4 regions of the Arthrobacter sp. UYEF21 genome follow, and region 3 is predicted to be linked to each of the others. Evidence: riboswitches for the same ligand, from Rfam matches in the RefSeq annotation. Region 3 holds a riboswitch; each other region holds the start of a gene.
What was found. Region 3 has a riboswitch for thiamine pyrophosphate ahead of thiC (phosphomethylpyrimidine synthase ThiC). Riboswitches for the same ligand answer to the same signal wherever they lie in the genome.
Positions count from the first base shown of each region.

Region 1: linked by a shared signal. The riboswitch ahead of thiM (hydroxyethylthiazole kinase) and the one ahead of thiC (phosphomethylpyrimidine synthase ThiC) in region 3 are both predicted to bind thiamine pyrophosphate.
Region 2: linked by a shared signal. The riboswitch ahead of ABIB27_RS15450 (3-oxoacyl-ACP reductase) and the one ahead of thiC (phosphomethylpyrimidine synthase ThiC) in region 3 are both predicted to bind thiamine pyrophosphate.
Region 4: linked by a shared signal. The riboswitch ahead of ABIB27_RS09075 (ECF transporter S component) and the one ahead of thiC (phosphomethylpyrimidine synthase ThiC) in region 3 are both predicted to bind thiamine pyrophosphate.

Region 1 is NZ_JBEPNF010000016.1:1,075-5,867, reverse strand. It holds gene ABIB27_RS15430 (ABC transporter substrate-binding protein) at 1-807, opposite strand, end outside; gene thiE (thiamine phosphate synthase) at 971-1,633, opposite strand; gene thiM (hydroxyethylthiazole kinase) at 1,630-2,433, opposite strand; TPP riboswitch at 2,425-2,521, opposite strand; gene ABIB27_RS15415 (hypothetical protein) at 2,531-2,764, opposite strand; gene ABIB27_RS15410 (hypothetical protein) at 2,761-3,090, opposite strand; gene ABIB27_RS15405 (hypothetical protein) at 3,185-3,343, opposite strand; gene ABIB27_RS15400 (hypothetical protein) at 3,490-3,789, opposite strand; gene ABIB27_RS15395 (DUF8462 domain-containing protein) at 4,005-4,793, shown strand, end outside.
Region 2 is NZ_JBEPNF010000016.1:7,095-10,844, forward strand. It holds gene ABIB27_RS15440 (ABC transporter ATP-binding protein) at 1-748, shown strand, start outside; gene ABIB27_RS15445 (LLM class flavin-dependent oxidoreductase) at 913-2,229, opposite strand; gene ABIB27_RS15450 (3-oxoacyl-ACP reductase) at 2,241-3,005, opposite strand; TPP riboswitch at 3,062-3,164, opposite strand; gene ABIB27_RS15455 (bifunctional hydroxymethylpyrimidine kinase/phosphomethylpyrimidine kinase) at 3,374-3,739, opposite strand; gene ABIB27_RS15460 (recombinase family protein) at 3,662-3,750, shown strand, end outside.
Region 3 is NZ_JBEPNF010000001.1:399,793-404,585, forward strand. It holds gene ffh (signal recognition particle protein) at 1-170, shown strand, start outside; gene ABIB27_RS01830 (alpha/beta hydrolase) at 274-1,008, shown strand; gene thiC (phosphomethylpyrimidine synthase ThiC) at 991-2,835, opposite strand; TPP riboswitch at 2,830-2,937, opposite strand; gene ABIB27_RS01840 (VOC family protein) at 3,092-3,967, shown strand; gene ABIB27_RS01845 (hypothetical protein) at 4,082-4,519, shown strand; gene rpsP (30S ribosomal protein S16) at 4,733-4,793, shown strand, end outside.
Region 4 is NZ_JBEPNF010000006.1:135,062-139,854, forward strand. It holds gene ABIB27_RS09070 (ABC transporter ATP-binding protein) at 1-1,264, opposite strand, end outside; gene ABIB27_RS09075 (ECF transporter S component) at 1,264-1,884, opposite strand; TPP riboswitch at 1,955-2,091, opposite strand; gene ABIB27_RS09080 (hypothetical protein) at 2,170-2,382, shown strand; gene ABIB27_RS09085 (DUF4235 domain-containing protein) at 2,429-2,692, shown strand; gene mnhG (monovalent cation/H(+) antiporter subunit G) at 2,756-3,169, opposite strand; gene ABIB27_RS09095 (MrpF/PhaF family protein) at 3,159-3,437, opposite strand; gene ABIB27_RS09100 (Na+/H+ antiporter subunit E) at 3,434-3,979, opposite strand; gene ABIB27_RS09105 (Na+/H+ antiporter subunit D) at 3,976-4,793, opposite strand, start outside.

The DNA.
Region 1 (4,793 bases), on a different contig from region 3:
AAGTATTTTCGCGGCAGCGTCGGGGTCGGCTGCGGCATATTGGTATCCCTTTTGGAGGGCCTGGACGAACTTTTTGGTCACGTCCGGGTGTCCCTTGATCCATTCCCGGTTGCCTTCAATGATCACCGAATACTGGTCCGGCACGCCGTAGTCATGCAGGTTGAAAAACTTCATCGGAGTGCCGCGGAGGGAGGCGTCGATGCCTTCCCAGGTCTTGAAGGCTGAGGTGAAGTCGACCTTGCCGGCGTACAGGGCTTCGTAGGCGGACGTGCCCAGGGTGACGCGACCGAAGTTGCCTGTTCCGCCGGCGTTCCTGATGGCATCTGCGGCTTCGGTAGGGAACGTGGCACTGGGCCCGGCCGTGCCGAAGGTTTTACCATCGAGGTCTTTAGGGCTGGCAATGTCCTTCCGGCTGGCCAGGACGCCGATGGCTGTGGCATCGTGCTGGAGCACCGACATGACCGAGGTGTTGGCCACCCCCGCTGCTGCGGCGAACGTCGCCGTGTTTTGGAAGCTGATTCCGAAGTCCGCCGCACCCGAGTTGATGAGGGTGTCGGTGGAGGACTGGCTGTAGGGCAGTACCTGAACGTCGAGTCCGGCGGCGGCGAAATAGCCTTTGTTGAGCGCCACGTACAGCCCGGTGTGGTTCGTGTTGGGCGTCCAGTCCAGGGCGAAGGTAATGGGCGTGGTCCCGGAAGAAGCCGGAGTGGAATTTTCTCCCGCACCGGCGCAGGCTGACAGGGCTGCCATGGCGGTAAGGGTGAGGGCGCTGGCTGCGCCCACGAGTAAGCGTCGTCGTTTGTTCACGAGAAGTCCTTATCCCCGCGTATGCGGAGCGTTTGCTGGTGCCGGATAGATGGTGGGCCGGTTTTGCCGGGATTATCCGACCGCGCGGTGCCGCGATTTAGGAGCGGCGCCGGAACCGGAAATGGAGAGATGGCTGGGCGGGGTATGTAGGCGGTTGCGGTGTTCAGTGGGTCCATTCCTTGAGAAACTCTTTGGCGCTGCGGGCAGGGTTTTCGGCGGCACAGATGGCTGAGACCACGGCGATGCCGGCCGCTCCGGCGCGCCTCAATGCACTGACATCGGCCGGGGTTATGCCGCCGATTGCGACGCAGGGCAGCAGCGTAGCGGCAGCGATAGCGGCGAACCCCTCGATGCCCAAGGGCGCCGGATGGTCCGGCTTGGTCGACGTCGGACGGATCACGCCCACGCCCAGATAGTCCACCGTCCCTGAAGGCAGGGCGTGCAGCTGCGCGAGATGTTCGGCCGTGTTGGCGCTCAGCCCGATCAACGCGTCCTGGCCAACAATTGCCCGGACCTGGGGTGCCGGAAGATCGCTTTGACCGATATGGACGCCGTGGACAGCCGCACCGCCCGCCCGGGCGGCGAGAAAAACATCCACCCGGTCATCCACCAACACCGTGGCCCGGTCACCGACGGCATCCGCGGTACGCATCACCAGATCGTAGAACCGGGCGGCGCTGGCCGTTTTTTCCCGGATCTGTACCATTCGCACGCCTCCGGCAACGGCGGCGCTGACCGACTCCACCACTCCGCGTTCCCCGCACAACTTATCATCAGTGATCAGATAAATCCCCGGGGTGAAGCCAGCCCTGCCGGCGCCCGTCATGAGATAGCCACTCTGGACCGGATTATTTCGGCATCCACAGACTCCAGCGCATCCAGGAACGCGACCGCGAAACTGCCCGGGCCGCGGGCGCCGTCAGCGGCGATTTCGGCAGCGACGGTATACACCGCGGTGGCTGCAGCCGTCGCTGCCAGACGGTCGCCATCCACAGCCAAAAAAGCTGCGGTGACCGCACCCAGTGCACAGCCACCCCCGGTGACCAGGGTCAGATAAGGGTGGCCGTTACCGATCCGGATCACATCGATGCCATCAGTAATCAGATCAACGGCCCCGGAAACGGCCACGACGGAACCGTGAACACTGGCCAGGCGGCCGGCCGCTGCCAGCGCACTTTCGGGACTATCGACGGCATCAACACCACGGCCACCTGCCCCCAACCCAGCCAGTGCGATAACCTCTGAAGCGTTGCCCCGGATAGCGGTCGGGGCGTAAGAGAGCAGTTCACTGGCAAGGGCAGTACGCACCGGCAGGACACCGACCGCGACCGGGTCAAGAACCCAGGGAGTGCCTGCCTCCTGAGCGGCCGAGGCGGCTTCGACCATGGCGACCCGTTGCTCCGCGTGGGGAGTACCCACGTTGATCAGAACTCCGGAAGCTATCCGGGCAAACTGGCCGGCCTCGGTGGGGACATCAGCCATGGCTGGCGCCGCCCCGACGGCTAGAAGCACATTCGCGGTGAAGTTTGTCACAACCGCGTTGGTCAGACACTGCACCAATGGCCCTGTCTCCCGCAACCGGGCGAGCATCGTGCAGATATGGTCAGGTGTCAGGCGAACAGTCATCCGCAACATCCCTTCGCTAGTACGAACTAGATCAGGTTCAACGGGTCTTATCTCAGCCCTGTTGCCCAGGGCACCCCGTGTCACTCTAGAAAGCCTACTACCACACAGGCACAGGCGCGCACCAACCGGAGAACCGGGGGTTGCCGGGGAGGAACTGGAATCCCGGGCAGAAGGTGCCGTCGTCGATGAAGACGCGGACGAGCTGCTGCATCACGGGTTCGGGGTCTTCCATGAGCTCGGAGAGCCGGCGCCGTACCTGCCCGAGGGTTGGCAGCGTGTATTCTGGCCGAATCCCTGCCCACGTCTGATCGTTGAAGGGTTGGTCGTTCAATTTTCGGTTGTCTCGTCGCCGTCGCTGATGCTTTCGAGGAGCCAGTGCGGGGAGAGCGGGTTCCGGCGCAACGTGAAGGTCCGGAGGGCGGAGCCGGAAGTTCCCTGGCGGACCTGGACCCGCCAGTATTCGATGCTGACCAGGTCGCCGCTGTCGACGGCGGCTGTGCGGCGGGTGTCCCACCATGCGTCCCGTCCGTACCAATGCTGGGAGTCGGTGTCGGGGTCGACCAGCCAGATCTGGCCGTGGTTGCGGATGGCGAGGGGTTTGCCTGCCGGGTCGGTCCCGACCTGCAGGTCGTGGGTCTGGGGCCATACCCGGAACACGTTCGTGGCCTCTCCCCTGCATGGAACGCTCGCTTGACGAAAGATCGTTATCTGCGTTTCAAATGATGGTTTGACGGGGGAGTTAGCATGTCGATTAGCGCACGAACGGCGGGACGGAGGCGTCGTTGAATGGCTCGAACCAGTCCTGGACATTCATCGGTGCAAGGCCCAGTTGCATGTTCAGCGCGATATCGCCTTCGAAGCCGTCCATTGGGTTCTGGTACAGCATTTCACTGTCCGTGTCTTCGAGCATGTGTTGTTCAAGCAGGCCCCGCCAGCCGTCTGCTAGATCCAGGTCGTATAGATCCTGGCTGACTTCGACTTAGTCGACAAGGCAACGCTGCGCCAACTCCTGGGCGACGCATGACGGGCGTGTCCAGCCGCGGATCAGCGCCACGGTCATGTCCGCAGCAATAACCAAAACTGTTGGGCGAAGCGTGCGTCATATCTCTCCGCGTGTCTGGGTGGCAGTCCGGACAGGACGAAAGTATTGGCGATGTCCCGTCGATCGATCCGCTCACGGATCCGTAAGCCGGAAAGATCCTCGAAAAGCTGGTCTATCAGGACCACGGAAGCCTCCCACATGGCCCCGGCCAGAAGCTTAGCCTGGAGCAGGCTTCTGTCGCGCCGCTCCGGAATGATTGAATCCATCCAGTCGAGGTCATCAGGGTCCAGGTGGCTCCGCTGGTCCTCAGTCATATCCTCAAGGCGCGGTTCGAAACCTAACTGCTCCAAGCTCAGGGCCGGTCAGCCCCTCGCCGACGTGCAGCGCGTGCTCGAGACAGTTCTCTTCAGGAGTCATGGCCCGATGCTACCGCTGGACACCGCGCCTTGCTTAGCGTGAGGTGCCGGCATAGGGTGGACGAAGTTTCACCACTTTCACCAGTTTCACCTACTTTCACCCGGGAGATGCCGTGCAAAACCCCTTCAAGCCAACGGCCGGAGCCACGCCTCCAGTACTGGTCGGACGGGCAGGGCTGTTGGACGAGTTCGAGTACGGCCTGCAGCAAGGTTCCGGCGCGCCAGGGCTTTTGACTATCATCACGGGCTCCAGGGGCATCGGCAAGACGGTCATGTTGAGCGCGGCCGAAGAGATCGCCCGGGCACACGGGTGGGCCGTCATCTCCCGGACAGCCACGCCTGGATTCCTTGCCGGGATCGGCGATGACATGCTTCGCCTCCGCGACGAACTCGGGGATGGACAGCCGGCCCGGAAAATCACAGCCTTCTCCGCAGCAGGGTTCGGGTTAACGACCCAGCTCCCTCCGGAACGGGCCGCGGACTGGCGCCGGACCGGGAACGAACTGCTGCGCCTGCTGGACGCACAAGGCACCGGACTCGTCATCACCATTGACGAGATTCATGCCGTCGACAGGACGGAGATCTCGCAACTGGCCGCCGACGTCCAACACTTCATCCGCGACGGGCTGCCCATCGGCCTGATCTTCGCAGGCCTGCCATCGGCCGTGTCCGACCTCCTCAACGAAGGCGTTGCCACCTTCCTGCGACGCGCCGACAGGATCAACCTCCACGAAGCAGCCATCGCAGAAGTAACCGCGTCCTACAGGGATCTCTTCAGCGAGGGAGATATCAGCATCTCCCCCGACCTCATCGACAAAGCAGCCGGTGCCACCGAGGGGTATCCCTTCCTGATCCAACTCGTGGGCTACTACCTCTGGCTCGAAGCCGACAAGGCAGGGTGG
Region 2 (3,750 bases), on a different contig from region 3:
CCGTCCTGTCATCAACAACGTCAATTTCTCCGCACAACAAGGAGAATTCCTTGCCATCATCGGTCCCAGCGGATGCGGAAAGAGCACCCTTTTCAACATCATGGCCGGCCTGGAAAAACCCCGCGACGGCGAAATCCTCATCGATGGGCGCTCCGTCACCGGGGAACGTGAACACTTTGCCTACATGCCGCAAAAAGACCTCCTCTTTCCCTGGCGCACTATCCTTCAGAACACCGCTCTGGGCCTGGAAGTCTGCGGCGGAAGCAAAAAGACCGCGCGGGCACGTGCCGCCAGCCTCTTCCCGGCCTTCGGGCTGGCCGGTTTTGAGAACTCGCATCCCTTCGAGCTCTCCGGAGGAATGCGGCAAAGGGCCGCCCTGCTGCGCACGGTCGTCCAGGACCGTGACGTCCTATTACTGGATGAGCCCTTCGGCGCCCTCGATTCCCTCACCCGCACCGACATGCAGGCGTGGCTTCAAGATGTCTGGTCCCACAACTCCTGGACCGCGGTCCTGATCACCCACGACATCCGTGAAGCGATCTACCTGGCCGACCGGGTCGTCGTACTCAGCCCCCGGCCCGCCTCCGTGCGCCTAAACCTCCCCATCGACCTGCCCAGACCACGTCAACTGTCGATGATGGCATCGGCCCGGTTCGCCCACTACGAACTGCAACTCCTCGAAACCCTTCACCGGCCCGGCAACCTCAACGACACCACGGATGCTGCCCACGGAAGGCCTCGGGCCTGAAAGCACAAAGCCCGAGAGGACTCCAGGGAGGAGGGACGTTCCTGACGGAAGGCTATCCAATACGCCCGCTTGGAGCCCCTTGTCGTCAGGGGAACCAGCTTGTGGCAACCCTGTCGCGGACGGTATCGGATGATCGGAACCGCCGCCATGCCGTAGTGGCGCTTTTACGCAGGGGCGCCGACAGCCGGGCGGTCCAGCCCGAGATGCCCGCGCAGCGTCGAGGCGGTGTAGCGGGTGCGGAAGAGTCCTCGGCGCTGGAGGACAGGGACGACGTCATCGACGAACTCGTCCAGGGAGTCGGGCAGCAGCGGGGGCATCAGGTTGAACCCGTCAGCGCCCCCGGAGCGGAACCAGAGCTCCATCTGGTCAGCGATCTGCTCCGGCGTGCCGACCATTGTGCAGTGGCCCCCTCCTGCGGCCAGGCGCCCAAGTAACTGCCGCACGGTGGGACGTTCGGTTTCAATAATGCGCAATATGGTGGCATAACGGCCCTGCGGCCCAGTAAATTCTGCCGCCGACGGCAGGGACGGCACGGGGGCGTCCAGCTCCCAGCCTGTACAGTCCTGCTGCACGAACGTGCCCAGCCGTGTCAGGGATTCTCCGGTGGGCAGCAGCGTATCCCCCCGGTCCTGTTTGGCCCGGGCTTCGGCCTCGGTGGAGCCCACATACGTCACCAATCCGGGCATGATCGCTACCTTCCCCGGATTACGCCCGGCCGCAGCGATCCGCTGTTTCATATCCGCATAGTAGGCCTGGGCGCTGGGAAGATCGTAGGCAACGGCGTAAATCCCTTCCGCGTACCGGGCGGCAAGATCCCGGCCGGCCCCGGAAGCACCGGCCTGGAACAGCACGGGGCGTCCCTGTGGGCCCCGGGGCACGTTTAAGGGCCCCTCCACCCGGAAGTGGTCGCCCTCATGATGCAACGGCCTGACCAGGGCCGGATCGGCATAGAACCGGGCTCTGTCCCGAACCAGCGCATCATCAGCCCATGAGTCCCACAACCCCAGCGCTACCTCAATGAACTCTGCGGCGCGGCCATAGCGCTGCGCGTGGTCGGGCATCGCTTCCAGACCATGATTGCGGGCTTCAGCATCGAACATGGACGTGACCACGTTCGCCCCGATACGTCCGGCACTGATGTGATCCAGGGAGGCGAGCATCCGGGCGGCATGAAAAGGGGAATAAAAGGTGGCCGAGACGGTGCTGATAAGCCCGATGTTTTCCGTTGCCCGGGCCATGGCCGCCAGCGCGGTCAACGGTTCCAGAAACCATCTCGGACCGGCGCCGACGTCACCGGCGGACTGCCCGTCGGCGAAGAACACGGCATCGAAAAGGCCGCGTTCGGCGCTTTGTGCGAGCCGCTCATAGTAACCAATCTCTCCGAGCTGCTCCAGCGGCGATCCGGGCCGCCGCCAGGCAGCACCGTGGTGGCCGGCTCCCAGCAGGAAAGCGTTCAGATGCAGTTGCCGTTTCCCGTTCATCGCGAGGCCGCCTAGTCCATGACCAGTCCGCCGTCGACCACCAGGTTCTGCCCGGTAACCGACCGCGCCCAGGGCGAGGCGAAAAACAAGATGGCATCGGCGAACTCGGCCGGGGTGGTGACCTTACCCAGGGGGGTCGAAGCGGCAATGTAGTCAAAGACCTCCTCCGGCGTTGCGGCGCTGGCATCGGTGGTGCGCAGCAGGCCGCCGGAGACCATGTTCACGGCAATATTGTGCTGCCCCAGATCCTTGGCCATGGTGCGGGTCAATGACAGCAGGGCGGCCTTGGCCGCGGTGTAGTCGTGGTACGGGACCACCGGGTTCTGGAACAGATTGGTCCCGACGTTGATGATGCGCCCAAACCCGTGGCCACGCATCCCCTCCCAAGCCTGCTGGGTCGTGTTCAAAGCCCCCCGGACACTGCCGCCGAATTGTGCCTCAAAATCCGCCCATGAAATATCCCCGGCGCCGGAGCGGGCATCGCCGTTAAACGAGAAATCGGCCAGCGCATTATTGACCACAGTGGTGACGGCGGAACCGAAATGGGCCCGGGCCTGCTCCAGCATCACCGACACCTGACCGGAGTCGGTGACGTCAGCCTGCAGTGCAACAGCGTGCTCAGGGCCATAACCGGCGGCCAGTTCCCCGGCGGCTTCGGCGCTGCGGCGATAATTGATGACCACCCGCGCCCCCCGGGCCGCGAACGCCTGCACAATATTGCTGCCCAGACCGCGGCCACCGCCGGTCACAAGAACGATTTGTTTTGCCAGTTCCATCAGTTTCTTCACCTTCGGATAAGGCGAAAGGATGCGATCCGGGCGCCAGGACCGTGCGAACCGTTGCAGGACATCCCTTCGCTAGTGTCAACTAGATCAGGTTCAACGGGTGTCATCTCAGCCGGGCCAACAAGCCGCCCGGCACCCCGTGTCACTGGGACCGATTATACCCACCCCCGGCCAAACCAGCGCCCTCACCTGCCCGTGCTGCCGCCGTGCCCTGCCCGACCTGATTCCCAAACGGCTGTCGTGCCGGACACCACGGCGCGACCGCCGGGCCTCCCGTACCTGCGGGCACCGGTCTCCCCCGGGTGGACCGGACGGCCCTTAAAACCACCAAAATAGACACCTCCAATGTCCGCATCAACCTACAGCGCCCCCTCAGAGGTGCAACGTTGGTGCGGCAGCGTCGGAACCGTCAGAGCCCGGTACCCCGGGGAAGGCCCCGGGACCGGGTGCTCACCCGGGACAGGAACGGTTGGGTTCCATAACTGGTGAAAATGATGGATCGGACCTGCGCCTGAACCGACCTGCAGTTCCCAGGCATGAAGCAGACTGTCCTGCAGCCACGCTTTGGTCACCGTCAAGGCCTCTGTCCAATCACCAAAGCGCACCTGCAGGGTCGCCATGGCGGAGGACATGGAGCATCCCGTCCCATGAGTATTGGCCGTCTCCACCCGCCGGGCAGTGACCCTCGTAAAACTCCCGGTTCCCGGCCAGCCGTCAGGCAGCATGCGGGGTTGAA
Region 3 (4,793 bases):
GGTCCGGCAACCCGGCCAAGGCTGCCCAAGAGCTCAAGGATGCCGAGGCCCGGCGGGCCGGAGCGGCTAAGGCCCTGCCGACGGGCGCAGCCTTCGGCCAGCAGTCGGGCGACTTTGATCCCTCGCAGCTGAACCTGCCCAAGGGGTTCGACAAGTTCCTCGGCAAGTAGACGCGTTTTGCCGGGTGGGCAGCAGCCGGTGCGCTTTTGAGGGCTGGCAACGACGCTGCTGCCATCCGGCAAGGATGTGGGGGCTCTGGAATAAGGTTGGGTCATGTTCAAGCAGAGGGTAGTTTTCGTGCACGGCGGCGGGCCGTTCGGGGCGGCAGCGTGGCCGCGCCAGCACGGGATGGCGCTGGCCTACGATGCCCTGTTCCTGCGACGCCACGGCTACGACCCCCTGGCTGAACCCGTGGAATCCTCGTTCACCGAGGACACCGCCATCATCCTTCGTTCACTGGCGGATGACGGGCGCGGTGCCGCCGGCGGGCATGTTGTTGCCCATGCTCAGGGCGCCATCGCAGCCATGATGGCGGCCGTCCAACGCCCCGACCTCGTGTTTTCCCTGACGCTGGTGGAACCCGCCTGCCTGTCGCTCACCGCCGAACTGCCCGCCACCTCAGCGCACGTGGCGCTGATGCAGCCGCTTTTTGAGGTCCGTTACGAGTTGGGCGATGAGGAATTCCAGCGGGAGTTCGTACGCCGGATGTTCGCGGCCGACCTTCAGGAGCCCTCCACGCCGGAGGAAAAACGGTCAGCGCGCCGGCTTCGCCTGCAGGCCCCATCCTGGGAAGCCCCGCTCCACATTGTTCCCGGCGTCCCCACCATGGTCCTGACCGGAGGCTGGGAGCCTCTCTACGAGGAAATCGCGGTATACCTGCGGGAAACCGGTGCCCTGCACCGCATCGCTGCAGGAGGGCACCGGCCACAGGACTCGGTTGAAGGTGACCGGGCCATCCGGTCCTTCATCGCCGAGGTCAGCAGGTCAGTCTCAGTTCAGGCTTCCTGACGCCGCTTCGCCGCCTGCGCCCGGAAGCTGCAGTTCAGGCAGATATACCTTGCCGCCGGAGGCCAGGAATTCCGCGCTCTTTTCCCGCATGCCGCTGTAGGCCTCGGCGATGGCTGCCTGGGAATCGGCTGAACCATACTCGTCCCGGATGTCCTGGCTGATTTTCATGGAGCAGAACTTCGGCCCGCACATGGAACAGAAATGCGCGGTCTTGGCCGGTTCGGCCGGCAGCGTTTCGTCATGGAAGGCTTCCGCCGTGACCGGGTCCAGGGACAATGCGAACTGGTCGCGCCAGCGGAACTCAAACCGTGCCTTGGACAGGGCGTCATCACGCTCGTGCGCACCCGGGTGGCCCTTAGCCAGGTCTGCTGCATGGGCGGCGATCTTGTAGGTGATCACCCCGGTCTTGACGTCGTCCTTGTTCGGGAGGCCAAGGTGTTCCTTGGGCGTGACGTAACAAAGCATCGCGGTGCCGTAGCGGGCGATTTCCGTGGCGCCGATGGCGGACGTGATGTGGTCATAGCCCGGGGCAATGTCCGTGACCAGCGGCCCAAGCGTGTAGAACGGGGCGCCCTTGCAGAGTTCCTGCTGGCGTTCCACGTTCTCCCGCACCAGATGGAACGGGACGTGCCCGGGACCTTCCACCATGACCTGGACATCGAATTCCCAGGCCCGCTGCGTGAGCTCCGCCAGAGTGTCCAGCTCGGCGAACTGGGCGGCGTCATTGGCGTCCGCCGTCGCTCCCGGGCGCAGTCCGTCGCCCAAAGAGAATGCGACGTCGTACTTGGCGAAGATCTCGCACAACTCGTCGAAGTGCGTGTAGAGGAAGTTCTCCTGATGGTGGGCCAGGCACCAGCCGGCCATGATTGCGCCGCCGCGGGAGACGATGCCGGTGACGCGGTTGGCCGTCAGCGGCACGTAGCGCAGCAGCACTCCGGCGTGGATGGTCATGTAGTCCACGCCCTGCTCGCACTGCTCAACCACGGTGTCACGGAAGATTTCCCAGGTCAGTTTGTTGGCCTCGCCGTTGACCTTCTCCAAAGCCTGGTAAATGGGCACGGTGCCGATGGGAACGGGGGCGTTGCGGATTAGCCATTCCCGCGTGGTGTGAATGTCATCGCCGGTGGACAGGTCCATGACGGTGTCCGCGCCCCACTGGGTGGCCCACTGGAGCTTGTCCACCTCCTCGGCAATGGAGCTGGTCACCGCGGAGTTGCCGATATTGGCGTTGATCTTCACCAGGAAGGCCTTGCCGATGATCATCGGTTCAGATTCCGGGTGGTTGATGTTATTGGGGATGATGGCGCGGCCGGCAGCGACTTCGCTGCGGACCAGTTCCACGTCACAGTTCTCGCGGAGGGCAACGAACTGCATCTCGGGCGTCACCACACCCTGCCGTGCGTAATGCATCTGCGTGACGGTCTTGCCTTCGACGGCGCGGCGGGGCACGGGCTGCGCGCCCTTCCACTCCGCGGAAGCGGCGCCGCGGCGAACTGCCGACTTGCCGTCGTCGAGCAGGTTCCGTTCCCGGCCGCTGTAGGGCTCGGTGTCGCCGCGGGCGGCGATCCACTCCGAGCGGAACGGGTTGAGGCCCACCACCGGATCGCTGCCCGGACCGGCCGTGCGGTAGGTCCGGAAAGGCCCGTTCGCCTCGCCGTTCGGCGACGGTTCCAGCGCGATCTCGGTCACGGGAACCCGGATCCCGGTGGCGTCATCATTGATGAACGCCAGCGAGTGGGACTTCAGTGACTGGGTTTCAGGCCGGACCGTTTGATCCTGGTCGGCTTCACTTTGGGCAGGGTTCAGCTGTGTTTCTTGTGTATTCAATGAATATTCACTTCCTTCGCCGGCATTACCCGGACAGGTTCAACGGTCGCAGGCTGCGTCAGCCCGATCTCAGCCCCTGCAAGGGCTCCCGTGTGGTCAAGTCGAAGCTACCACAGGCCGAGGGTGGCCTGTGACAGCAGTCACGGGGATGCTGTCGCAACCTGTCTGCCCAGCCACTTGAATTAAATTGAAGCTTCAAGTAAAATGGAGTCATGGCCACCTTCGACCCCGAAGGCCAACGGACCGGGAGCGTTCAATGACTGCAGAAGCCACCAGTCGGGATCTCCTTCCTGCCGACCTCTCCATGGGCACAGTGATGCTCAAGGTGGGCGACATGAAGCTGATGACCGACTACTACCAGCGTGCGCTCGGCCTGGAGGTCGTCGCCGAACAGGACGGCGGCGTCTACCTTGGCCGGCTCCGGCGCCCGCTGGTCCATCTTGCGGCCGCCCAGTCCTTGAGCCTGCCCCGCAGGGGCGAGGCCGGGCTGTTCCATACGGCGCTGCTCTTTGACCACCGGGCTTCGCTTGCTGCCACGGTAGCCACCGCGGCCCAGTACGAACCCCGGTCCTTCACCGGCAGCGCCGACCACCTCGTTAGCGAAGCCTTCTACTTCAATGACCCCGAAGGCAACGGCATCGAACTGTACTGGGACAGGCCCCGCGAAAACTGGTCCTGGAACGGGAAGGATGTGCTGATGGACAGCTTGGCACTGCCGCCGCAGCGCTACCTTGAGCAGCACATGACCGAGGAATCCATGGACGGCCAGCAGGCCGCCGAAGCCGGTGTGGGCCACGTCCACCTCCAGGTGGGTGATGTCCAGTCGGCGCACGATTTCTATGTGGGCACGCTGGGCTTCGAAAAGACCGCCGGCTGGCACGGGCAGGCATTGTTCGTTTCTGCGGGCGGATATCACCACCACATGGCAATGAACGTATGGAACAGCCGCGGCGCCGGACCGCGCAAGGACACCCTGGGACTAGGGGAGGTGCTCATCGAAGTCCCTTCAGGTGACGACGTCGGAGCCCTCGCTGACCGCTTGAAGGTCGCCGGGCTGGCGTCACACCACACGGGTGCCGAACTGCGCTTCGAGGATCCGTGGCGCAACAATATCCGGGTTGCTGTCCGCTAAGTGGCGCTGGCCGGAGCTGCAGGCCCCGATGCACTAGGCTGATTTCGAACGGCCGGGGCGGCACCCTTAGCTGCCCGCCAGGGCCGCACCGTCGACGGAATGAGGGCTGTGCCCATGGGCTTCACTGAAATTTTTGTAGCTACCCACGACGCCGCGCTGAAGCGTGCCGGCGTCCTTGATGCCGGCGGCTCGCCGCCGGGACCCGCACTGCGGATACCGGGAGTCAGTGATTTCGAGATAGAACAGCTCGGCGATCTCGCCGGGGCTGCGGTCCACGCCGGTGGCGAGGGCTACGAACTTGCCATGGTTGACGTTTCCAGCGACTCCCTCCTCGGCGTGCCGCCGGCGATGGTGCGGGCGCTGGCTGACCTCCTTACCTATGAAACTGAGGGTGAAGGCAACGTCCTGGATGATGTCGCCGAAAAATGGGCCGGTCACGACGATATGCCATTCGGTGCAGCCGACGCCCGGAACTATGTCCAGCAGCTCGCCGAGCTGGCCAGTGGAATTCACGACGCCGAGCGCACCGGGGTGTATGTCTGGGCGTCCTAGGCCCCTGGGGGCCTGCCAGGTCCGTCCTCTTCCCCCCATCCAGACGTGTCAAGTCGAAATCCTGACGCTGATCTGGCACAATAAACAGGTACTCGATCTGCGTGGCCCCTCTCTCCGCGTCCGGATCCTGTCCTTCGAGCCTTCAAGTACGGCCCGCCCCACGGGTGCAGAACGTCGGTTCAACCCTTTTCTGAAACAGGAGTGACCACAAAAGTGGCCGTAAAGATTCGCCTTAAGCGCTTTGGTAAAATGCGCGCACCGTACTACCGCATCG
Region 4 (4,793 bases), on a different contig from region 3:
CACGCTCTTCGCCAAAACCCAGGTGGCGCGGACCGAACATCAGCTCATCCAGCACACGACCCGTGACGAACTGGTGCTCGGGCTCCTGGAAGACCGTGCCGATGCGGGAAATCAATTGCTTGGCGCTCCACGTGAAGGGATCGATTCCGGCACCATCGGAAAGCTCGACGGCTGCAGACATCTTCCCCCTCACCGGCGCCAGGAGTCCGGCGAGGGTGAGCGCAAACGTGGACTTGCCGGCGCCGTTGGGGCCGGTGACGGTGAGTGCCTGGCCGGCGCGGACCTGGGCGGTGATCCCCGCTTGCACCGGCACCGGCGGAATGGTGCGGAAGCCGCGGCGCCGGGGCCGCTCGCGCGACACGGCAACGTCCTCGGCCGCCAGCAGCAGCTGGCCGCCGTCAGCCGAAGCACGCGCACGGGGGCGGGTGGCCGGAACATGGCCCGGCACCCAGACACCGGCCCCGATCAGCATGTCCCGCGCCTCGGCGAGCACCCGGTCCGGCGGGCCATCCAGCAGCACGCCCGAGCCCGGCTGCAGCACCACAATCCGGCCCACCAGGTCCTTCCAGACGGACACCCGGTGTTCCACCACCACCAGGGTGGCGCCGGTTTTGTCGAGGCAGCGGCCCACGGCGTCGCGGACTTCCAGGACACCGGCGGGATCGAGGTTGGCTGTCGGTTCGTCCAGCAGGATCAGCCCCGGCCGCATCGCGAGGATGCCGGCCAGGGCCAGCCGCTGCTTCTGGCCGCCGGACAGAGCCGACGTCGGGTGGTCCAGCGGGAGTCCGCCGCCGAAGCCGCCGGCACCGCCAGCTCCGCCCTGCGGGCGTCCGGCCCTGCGCAGCCCCACGTCATAGAGCGCCTCATGGACCCTCTTCCAGATCTCGTCCCGGGGAACGGCCAGGTTTTCGGCACCAAAGGCGACGTCGTCACCCAGCCTCGAGAGGACCACCTGCGTTTCCGGGTCCTGCTGCATGAGCCCGGCGCGGCCGCGCTGGCTGCGCGGCACCGCGCCGTCGATTAGCAGCGAACCGGTCTCGTCGGCATCGTCCCCTTCATCCCCGAGCACTCCGGCGAGGGCGTGCAGCAGCGTTGATTTGCCCGCACCGGAAGGGCCCAGCAGCAGCACCCGCTCGCCCGGCGCGATGTCCAGATCGAGCCCGCGGACGGCCGGCGCCATGCGGCCGGCGTGCCGCCAGCCCCAGCCACGGGCGGATACCGCGGCCGGGCGCACTCCGGAAGCACCGGCGTCGGAAACGGCCATCAGTGGAAAACGGGCTCCGAACCGGCCTTCCGGGAAGCGAAGGAGCCCAGCACCCCGGTTTTGGCCAGGCCGCGGGTGGCAATCCAGGACACGGCGCCGGCAATGACGGCACCCGAGATCGCGCAGAACAGAATGTAGGTGGCCTTGTCGCCGGCTTCATAGGCGATGTTCCAGCCCCACGGGAGGAAGGAATCGTTCAGGCCGCAGAACAGGCCGGCACCGGCACCGGCGAGCACGGCTGCCGGCAGGTTGAACTTCTTGTAGCCGAACGCGGCGAAAACGAGCTCCGCGCCGAGGCCCTGGAGGATGCCGGAGATCAGCACGGTGGTGCCGTACTGGGAACCCATCATGAGCTCACCGGTGGCGGCAACGGCCTCGCAGAAGAGCGCTGCGCCCGGTTTGCGGACGATGAGCATGCCCAGGACGGCCGGAATCATCCAGCCGCCGGCGATCAGGCCGGTGAGGGGCGGGTACGTGGCGTTCATCGGCGCGGACACCAGCGCCGCACCCTGGGACCAGGCCCAGAAAATGACACCGCCGGCGATGGCGATCAAAGCTGCCACCACGATGTCCACAACCCGCCAGCTATAGCTGGCTTTCTTCATGCCTACTGTTGTCATTTCTGCCTCCTGAGGTACAGGAGGGGAGAGTTCGCGGTTTCGGCACGGACTGCGCCGCCCGGATCCGGACACTCTGAGAAGCTCGACTCCCTTGCGCCGGTACTAACCGGATCAGGTTCGAGGGTCTGCGGCTGTCCGCACTCTCAGCGCCTATCCATCGGTTGCATTGCTGCAGTGCCCGACGGCGGCGCTCCCCTGTCGTAAATAAATCTGCCCTGATGGGCGTGATCCAGTTTACACCGCAGGCGCGGTAGATTGTGGGCCACGGCTGCCGACTTCCCACATGTGACCGTATTCGATCCCGACTCCAGCGACAGCCAGCCGCAGGGCTCGCTCGAAGCGCTGATAGCAAGGACCGACGCCGAGGTCAGCGAGCTGCAGTTCCCGCATTTCACGAAGGACGAATCCCTCCACCTGGGGCTGCTGCTGAAATGCCCTCAATGCTGGTGGGCCTGGGCAAGAGCCGGGCGGCTCAAGTGCCGGCCCCCGGTCCGATGACGTTAGGCTAATGACAATCCCCGATAGCCCATAAGGAGTTCAACGAATGAACCTGCTCATCAAGCTGCTCGGCACCGCAATCAGCCTCGGCGCCGGGTTTGTCGGTACCAAGCTAGTCAACACCGTGTGGGAAAAGTCCACCGGCCGCAAGGTCCCCACCGGCAAGGACGAAGACACCCCCACGAGCCTGCGCTCGGCGCTGACGTTCGCGCTTATTTCAGCCTCGGTCAGCACCATCATCCAGGTGCTCGCCAACCGCGGCACGCAGCGGGCCATCACCAGGTTCGCTAAGAGCCAGGACGTCGTCTAGCGAGTTTTGTCCAGCTAATGGCCCCTGGGCAGTCCTGAAGCCGAATTATCTGGACAAAAACTCTCAGCCGCCGCCGGACGCTTCTTCACGTGCTGACTGCTCACGGGAGGACTGCGCCGCCTTCTGCACCACGGCGTCGAGGTCATCAGAGCTGAGCAGTTCTCGGTGCAGGTGTTTGGTGCGGTAGCCGGATCGGCCCACCATGTGCGCGGACACCGGCACGGTCAGCAGCTGGAAGATCCACGCCACCAGCAGCACCGGCCACACCCACCACGTCCGCATCTGCAGGCCGATGGCCGCCAGCAGCAGGAAGAGCCCGAGCACCTGCGGCTTGGTGGCCGCGTGCATCCGGCTCAGCAGGTCGGGGAAGCGCAGCAGGCCGATGGCGGCGGCGAGGGACATCAGGGCGCCCACCACCAGGAACACCGCCGTCACGGCATCGATGACGTTATCCACCACGCTCGCTTCAGGACTCATGGGTTTGCTCCCGCCGGTCGGCCACGAAACGGGCAACAGTCACCGAGCCGATGAAGCCGACAACGGAAAGCGCCACCAGCAGCATCAGGTTGTTCAGGTGCTTGTTGACGGCCATGTCGATGCACAGCGCGGCGCCGAGGATGGCGAGCAGGACGTCTGAGGCCAGCACCCGGTCCAGCAGCGAAGGGCCGCGGGCAATCCGGATGATGGCGCCGGCCGCTGCCAGCGAAAGAATGACTGCCGTGACGGCCAGGACGGTCTGCATCATGCTGCGGCCTCCTGCCGGACGATTTCAAGTTCTTCCGTGGTCCCCATGATTTTGATCAGGCGCGCTTCAATGGAGCGGACTTCCCTCCGCAGGTCCGCCACGTCCTCCGGGGCGCTGATGTTCAGCGCGTGCAGGTAGAGGGTGGACGTTGAACGGTCCACCTCCACCACCAGGGAGCCCGGGATCAGCGATATCACGTGCCCCACGATTGTTACCATCAGGTCCTGGTGGCTCCGCAGCGGGACAGCGACGACGGCGTTGATCACCTGGGGGCCGCGAATGGCCGCCAGGTACATCACCTCGATGCTCGCTGCCGCCACCCGCCACAGGAACAGCAGGGCAAACGGTACCGCGTGCAGGATGTTGAAGCGGCCGCTTAGTTCCACCGGCGGCAGGTAGAACATGCGGGCCACCAGCACGGACAGCAGGGCGCCGAAGAGCAGGTTACCGGGGCTGAAGTCCTGCCACAGCGCTCCCCATACGAGCACCAGCCAGACCAGCAGCGGGAGCTCCTGGCGCAGGGAAATCCGCCGGCGGCTCATTTGCCGCCTCCGGACTTCAGCGCCAGCTGGGGAACTTCGGTGTCCTCACCCAGCACGGCCTGGATGTAGGAGGACCTTTCCAGCATTTCCTGGGCTGCCTGGCCCGAGACCCGGAACAGCGGCCCGGCGAAGACTGTGAGGGCCACGCCAAGGACCACCAGGCCGAGGGTTGAGCCCACCATCGTCCGGGGCAGCAGCGTGACGTTGGTGCGCCCTGCCCGCTGGCCGGTGTCCGAATTTTCCGGCGAAGCCAGCAGGACGGGGTCAGGGTGTTCGGCGTCGGACGGCTTGCGCCAGAAAGCACGGTTCCAGACCCTTGCGACGGCCAGGAGCGTCAGCAGGCTGGTGAGTACCCCGCCGATCACCAGGGCGTAGGCCAGGGGTGTGCCCAGCTCGATGCCGGCCTGGATCAGCCCCACCTTCCCCAGGAACCCGGAGAACGGCGGGATGCCGGCCAGGTTCATGGCGGGCACAAAGAACAGCAGGGCCAGCACCGGCGACAACTTGGCCAGGCCGGCCACCCTGTCCATCGAGGAACTGCCGCCGCGGCGTTCGATCAGTCCGGTGACCAGGAAGAGGCTGGTCTGGACGGTGATGTGGTGGGCCACGTAGAACACGGCGGCGCCCAGCCCGGCCACCGAAGACATCGCCAGGCCGAACACCATGTAGCCGATGTGGCTGACCAGGGTGAAGGACAGCAGACGTTTGATGTCGCTCTGGGCCAGGGCACCAAGGATGCCCACCACCATGGTCAGCAACGCCGCCACCATCAGTGGAGTGTTGAGGCTGTCGCCGGGGAACAGCAGGGTTTCGG